Regions from separate parts of the Streptomyces sp. NPDC091289 genome, predicted to be linked through region 2. Evidence: riboswitches for the same ligand, from Rfam matches in the RefSeq annotation. Region 2 holds a riboswitch; the other holds the start of a gene.
The links. A riboswitch is a leader RNA that binds a small molecule or an ion and turns the genes downstream of it on or off. The one in region 2 is predicted to bind cobalamin.
Positions count from the first base shown of each region.

Region 1: linked by a shared signal. The riboswitch ahead of metE (5-methyltetrahydropteroyltriglutamate--homocysteine S-methyltransferase) and the one ahead of ACIQPT_RS27190 (ABC transporter substrate-binding protein) in region 2 are both predicted to bind cobalamin.

Region 1 is NZ_JBIVUT010000013.1:105,709-109,106, forward strand. Features, by position in the region: gene ACIQPT_RS19020 (MFS transporter) at 1-1,413, shown strand, start outside; cobalamin riboswitch at 1,445-1,660, shown strand; gene metE (5-methyltetrahydropteroyltriglutamate--homocysteine S-methyltransferase) at 1,826-3,398, shown strand, end outside.
Region 2 is NZ_JBIVUT010000021.1:162,503-165,900, reverse strand. Features, by position in the region: gene ACIQPT_RS27195 (FecCD family ABC transporter permease) at 1-584, opposite strand, end outside; gene ACIQPT_RS27190 (ABC transporter substrate-binding protein) at 602-1,648, opposite strand; cobalamin riboswitch at 1,710-1,897, opposite strand; gene ACIQPT_RS27185 (beta-ketoacyl-[acyl-carrier-protein] synthase family protein) at 2,002-3,225, opposite strand; gene ACIQPT_RS27180 (acyl carrier protein) at 3,222-3,398, opposite strand, start outside.

The DNA of each region.
Region 1 (3,398 bases), on a different contig from region 2:
GGCAGTATCGCCGGGGCGATGATCGTCGCGCTCGACGGCTCCGTCCTCCTCGTGGCCCAGCCCAGCCTGCAGCGTGATCTCTCCGCGCCCCTCGCCCAGGTGCAGTGGACGAGTACGGCGTACCTCCTCGCGGTGGCGAGTCTGCTCGTCCTCGCCGGACGCCTGGGGGACCGGTACGGCCACACCCGGCTGCTCCTGATCGGGTCCCTCGGCTTCGGGGCCGCGTCCGCGGGCATCGCCGTGGCGCCCTCGGTCGGCTGGGTCATCGGGCTGCGCGCCGTACAAGGAGTGTTCGGAGCCCTGCTGCAGCCCGCGACGCTGGCGCTGCTGCGCCAGGTCTACCCGCCGGACCGGCTCGGCCTGCCCATCGCCCTGCGGACCAGCGCCATCGGGGTGGCCGCCGCCGCCGGTCCGCTGCTCGGCGGCTTCCTGGTGGCGCAGCTCGGCTGGCGGTCCGTCTTCGTCGTCAACGTGCCCATCGCGCTCCTGATCGGCCTGTTCTGCCTGGCGGCCCGCGTCCCGGAAGACGCCGGCCGGAACACGTCCCGCCGCCTGGAGGCGGGAGGGGCCCTCCTGCTCGCGGCCGCGCTCGCCCTCCTGGTCAACGCGCTCGCCGGGGTGGAACCGCACGGCTGGGCCGACCACCGCACGGTGGGGGGACTGCTCTGCTCGGCCGCCGTGGCGGCCGTCCTCGTCCGCCACGAACGCCGCAGCCGCCATCCGCTGGTACCGGCGGCGGTCGCGCGGTCGGTGCCGGTCACCGCCTCGATGGTGATGCTGCTGTTCACCGCGAGCGGCATGTTCGGCGCGCTGTTCGCCGGCACGTACTTCCTGCAGTACGCGCTGGGCCTCGACCCGCTCGACAGCGCTCTGCGAGCCCTGCCCATGACGGCGCTGATGATCGTCGGCGCGCCGCTCGCCGGGCGGGTGCTGCGCGTCCTGGGCGCGCGGTCCACCGCGCTCGGCGGCACGCTGCTGGTCGTCCTCGGCATCGTCGGGCTGGCCGGGACCGACCGGGGCACCGGGCCGGTGGCGATGGGGGCCGCCTTCGCGCTGCTGGGCGCCGGATACGCCACGGTGATGGTCACGGCCACCGGGACCGTGGTGGGCGACGCGCCGCCCGGATACGCCGGAGTGGTGGGCGGCCTCAAGCAGACCGCCGTGAACATCGGCCCCGTCCTCGGCATCGCCGTCGCCGCCGGTCTGCTGCCCGCGGCCGGCGACGGGCGGGTGGAGCAGTGGGAAGGAGCCATGGGGACGGCGCTCCTGGTGCTCGCCGCGACGGCCGCGCTCGCACTGGTCCCCGCGGCGCTGCTGCCGGGCGCTCGCCGGCGCGCCGGACCACCGGCGGGCGCGGGCCGCCGAAGGCCGGACGCGTCGGCCTCGTGTCTCACATCACCGTCCGAAGTGTGAACAACGGTGTGCGCCCGGCGGTCACCCCCTTAGGCTGACCGGTGCAGCTGGTTCGCCCTGTCAGCCGGACAGGGTGTCGTAAGAGGGAACCCGGTGGGAATCCGGGACTGCCCCGCAGCGGTGAGTGGGAACGACCGCCGTCATACGCACTGGGCCCGGCCGGGTCTGGGAAGCGACGGCCAGTAGGTGTCTGCCCCGGCAGACGTGCCCGCGAGTCCGAAGACCTGCCCGCTGTCCGCACGCGACCGTTCGCGTGCGGAGATCCCGGTGACCTCGTGGGCGGGTCGGCGTAACCGTCAGGTGGACGGACACGGTTCTCCGTGTCCCGTTGTCCGCCCGACGCGCCATCCCTTCGCGTCCGCGTCCCGTCCCGGGGTCTGCGACAGCAGACACGCTCGCGAAGGAGAGTCACGTGACAGCGAAGCCCGCAGCCGCGGCAGCACGGGCCACCGTGTACGGCTACCCCCGCCAGGGTCAGAACCGTGAACTGAAGAAGGCCATCGAGGGCTACTGGAAGGGCCGCGTCGACGCGGACACCCTCCGGCAGACCGCCGCCGAACTGCGCCGGGGAACCTGGCAGCAGCTCGCCGAGGCCGGCGTCCACTCCGTGCCGACCGGTGATTTCTCGTACTACGACCATGTCCTGGACACCAGCGTCATGGTCGGCGCTGTCCCCGAGCGGCACCGCGAAGCGGTCCGCGTCGACGCCCTCGACGGCTACTTCGCCATGGCCCGCGGCACGCAGGACGTCGCGCCGCTGGAGATGACGAAGTGGTTCGACACCAACTACCACTACCTGGTGCCCGAGTTGGGACCCGACACCGTGTTCGCCGCCGACTCCGCCAAGCAGGTCGCGGAGTTCAAGGAGGCCCTCGCGCTCGGCCACACCCCGCGCCCGGTGCTCGTCGGCCCCGTCACCTACCTCCTGCTCGCCAAGGCCGCCCCCGGTGTGGCCGCGGACTTCGAGCCGCTGACCCTGCTGGACCGGCTGCTCCCCGTGTACGCCGAGGTCCTCTCCGACCTGCGTGCGGCGGGCGCGGAATGGGTGCAGCTCGACGAGCCCGCCCTCGTCCAGGACCGCACCCCGGCCGAGCTGAACGCCGCCGCCCGCGCCTACCGCGAGCTCGGCGGACTCACCGACCGGCCGAAGCTCCTGGTCGCCTCCTACTTCGGGCGGCTCGGCGAGGCGCTGCCGGTCCTGGCCAAGGCCCCCGTCGACGGTCTCGCGCTCGACTTCACCGAGTCCGGCGCCGGGAACCTCGACGACCTCGCGGCGGCCGGCGGACTGCCCGGCAAACTCCTGGTCGCCGGTGTCGTCAACGGCCGCAACATCTGGATCAACGACTACGAGAAGTCCCTCGCCACCCTCGGGACCCTCCTCGGCCTCGCGGACCACGTCGACGTCTCCGCCTCCAGCTCCCTCCTCCATGTCCCGCTGGACGCGGACGCCGAGCGCGACATCGACCCGCAGATCGCCCGCTGGCTCGCCTTCGCCAAGCAGAAGACCCAGGAGATCGTCGTCCTGGCTCGCGGCCTGTCCGGCGGCACCGGGGCCATCGCCGCCGAACTCGCCGCCAACCGGGCCGACCTGGCCTCCCGCACCGACGCCGTCATCACCCGCGACCCGGCCGTCCGGGCCCGTACGGCGGCGATCACCGACGCGGACGGCCGCCGCTCCCAGCCGTACGCCGAGCGGACCGTCGCCCAGCGCGCCCACCTCGGGCTGCCGCTGCTGCCGACCACCACCATCGGCTCGTTCCCGCAGACCACCGAACTGCGCACCGCACGGGCCGACCTGCGTGCCGGGCGGATCGACGAGGCGGGCTACGAGGAGCGGATCAAGGACGAGATCCGCGAGGTCCTCTCCTTCCAGGAGAAGGCCGGGATCGACGTCCTGGTGCACGGCGAGCCCGAACGCAACGACATGGTCCAGTACTTCGCCGAGCAGCTCACCGGCTACCTCGCCACCCAGCACGGCTGGGTCC
Region 2 (3,398 bases):
AACAGCACCCCGCGGGTCTGCTCGGCGTCGGCGGAGGTCATCACGACGAAGGAGGTCAGGGCGGAGAAGAGCTGCATCGCGGCGACGCCGGAGAGGACGACCCGGTCGGTGGAGCCGCCGAGGGTGTGGCTGAGCAGCAGCACCAGGGCGAACGAGCACAGCGCCCCGACGAACGCCCCGGCCGACAGCGACACCGCTCCCCCGCCGACCCCGAGGACGACCACCACGACCGCCCCGGTCGAGGCTCCGGAGGAGACGCCGAGGACGAAGGGGTCGGCGAGCGGGTTGCGCAGCAGGGACTGCATCACCGTGCCGCACACCGCGAGCCCCGCGCCGCACACGGCGGCGAGAAGGGTGCGGGGCATGCGGAGGTTCCAGATGATGCCGTCGCGGATCGGGCTGAGGTCACTGGCGCCGAACCCGAGGTGCGCGGCGACGGCGGACCAGACGTCGGGCACGGAGATCCGGGCGGGCCCGATGGTCACGGCGACCGCGACGGAGAGCAGCAGGAGCAGGACGCCGCCGGCCCAGAGCAGTGCCTGGACCGGCCCGCCGACCCGCCGTTCACCGGCGGACCGCTGCACCGTCGGGTTCCCTCCGCTCACCCCGCGAGCCCGAAGTCGCGCAGTCCGGCCGCGACGCGCTCCAGGCCCTCGACGGTCCGGATGGTGGGGTTCATGGCCTGGCCGCTGAGCAGCACGTAGCGGCGGTTCCTGACCGCGTCCATGGTCTTGGTGACCGGGTTGGACTCCAGGAACTCGATCTTCTTCTCGGCGCTCTCGGCGCTCTGCATGGTGCGGCTCAGGTCGCCGATGACCAGGACGTCGGGGTTGCGGTCGGCGACGGTCTCCCAGCTGATCTGGGGCCATTCGTCGTGGGTGTCGTCGAAGACGTTCTTCGCGCCGAGTTCCTTGGTGATGACGCCGGGGGCACCGCAGCAGCCCGCGAGGTAGGGGGCCTTGGAGTCGGAGAACCAGTAGAGGAGGGAGGCGTCCGAGGCGTCGATGCCGTCGGTGGCCCTGTCCACCCGTGCCCGGAGCTTCTTCACCAGCTTCTCACCGCGCTCGGGGACGCCGAACACCTGGGAGAGCTCACGGACTTCGGTGTAGACGCTGTCCATCGTGAGGGGCGCGGTACGGGCTCCGTCGCCGCCGCCGCTGTTGTCCTTGCCGGTGCAGTCGGCGGGCGAGATGTACGTGGGGACGCCGAGCTTCTCGAACTGTTCGCGGGGGGCGACGCCGCCCTTGGCGAGGGTGGAGGCGAAGGAGGCGGAGACGAAGTCGGGCTCCTTGTCGAGGACCTTCTCCGAGGAGGGCCGGTTCTCCGATATGCGCTCCACGCCCTTGTTGGCCTTCTCCAGGCCCTTCATCACCGGGTCGCTCCAGGTGGCGGTGCCCGCGAGCCGGTCGGCGAGGCCGAGCGAGAGGAGGATCTCGGTCGAGCCCTGGTCGACGGAGACGGCCCGCTGGGGCGGGGTCTTCACCGTGACGGTGCGTCCGCAGTTCTCGAGGGTGAGCGGAAACCCGTCGGCCTTGCCGCCCTCGGCGGCCGTGGTGCTCCCGTCGCCGCCGCAGGCGGTCAGCAGGAGGAGTCCCGCCGCGAGCAGGGCGGCGGTACGTATCGGGGCGGGGGTGGCCGTGGACAGCACGAAGGACCTCTGTTGTCTCTGGGCCCAGCCGCGGAGCCCGTCGTACGGTTCCCGTGCCCCGGTTCGGGGCGCGGATGCCAGCAGGTCTTCGGACTCGGGTTCGTCCGGGCGGGACGCCTTCCCGGAGCACCTGGGTGCTCCAGTGGCCGTGGCCCCGCCCGTCCCCCTCACCGCTGCGCGTCAGTTCCGGATTCGCACCGGATTCCCTGACCCCGTCGCTGGGGTTCGACTGGCCCCGGCAAGCTATCACGCGCCTTCCCGCAGATCAGACGCGGTGCGGCGGGTCACTGTGCGCGGGGCCGGTGCGGCGCGGGATCGTCCCGGCCGCACCGGCCCGGCGGATTCCGCCCGGGCTACGGAGCCTGGAGGGCGATCACCGCGTTGTGGCCGCCGAAGCCGAAGGAGTGGCTGACGGCCCGCCGTACGGGCACCTCGCGCGGGACCTTGGTGACGCAGTCGATGTCGAACCCGGGCTCGGGGGCGTCCAGGTTCGCGATCGGCGGGACCAGCCCGTGCTGGAGCGTGAGGATCGTCAGGCCCGCCTCGATGGCGCCGGCCGCCCCCATGCAGTGGCCCAGTACGCCCTTGGGGGCGGTGACGGGCGGCCGGTGCGGGTAGGCCCGGGCGATGAGGGCTGCCTCGGTGGCGTCGTTGAGGGGGGTCGACGTCCCGTGCGCGTTGACGTGGTCGACGTCCTCGGCGTGCCAGCCCGCGTCGCGCAGCGCGCCGTCGACGGCCGCCCGTGCGATGTCCCCGGAGGGGTGGGGGCTGGTGGGGTGGTGGGCGTCGGTGGTGGCGCCGGTGCCCGCGATCAGCGCCCGGGGCGAGGCTCCTCGGGCACGGGCGTCCTCGGCCCGCTCCAGGACCATGATGGCCGCGCCCTCGCCCATGACGATCCCGGCCCGGTCGGCGGCGAAGGGCCGGCAGAGGCGGGCGGGGTCGCCGTCCCGCAGCGCTGCCGCGCCGGAGCGGGCGAAGCCGGTCATGGCGACCGGGAACACGATCGACTCGGTGGCCCCGGCGATGGCGATGTCGCAGTGGCCCAGCGTCAGCATGTCCCGGGCCACCGACAGCGCGGTCACCCCGGACGAACAGGCCGTGCACGGGGCGAGGCTGGGTCCGGTGGCCTTCATCCGGATGGCGATCTCGGCCGCGGGCATGTTCGGGATGGTCAGCAGGATGCCCGAGGGCGAGGTGGCCTCGGGGCCGCGCCGCTCCAGGGCGACGGCCTGTTCGGTGAGTCCGGCGGATCCTCCGCTGCTGGTGCCGACCACGACGGCGACCCGGGGGCTGTCCCAGTGCGCGGGGTCGAGCCCGGCGTCGGCGACCGCCTCCCGGGCTGCCAGGACGGCGAACTTGACGTACCGGCCCATCCGGAACGCGGTCCGGCCGCCGACGGCGTCGTCGAGGTCGATGCCGGCGACCGTGCAGGCGAAGTCGACGGCGCAGCCCCGCAGTTCGGGGACGGTGCGGGCGGGCGACTCCCCGGCGCGGACTCCGTCCCAGGTGGTGTCGGTGGTGTGGCCGACCGGGGTGATCATCCCCAGGCCGGTGACGGCGATGGCGGGTCGCTTCATCGGGTGTTGCTCACCGGCACCGTGGCCTCGGCCGCCGCGCTGCCGACGGCCGCGTCGATGTACGCGGAGATGTCGGCCAGCGTGGCGTCCTTGTACAGCTTCTCCGAGTCGGCGTCGACGCCCAGGGTCTCCTTGATGATGACGGCGAACTCGGCGACCGCGAGGGAGTCCAT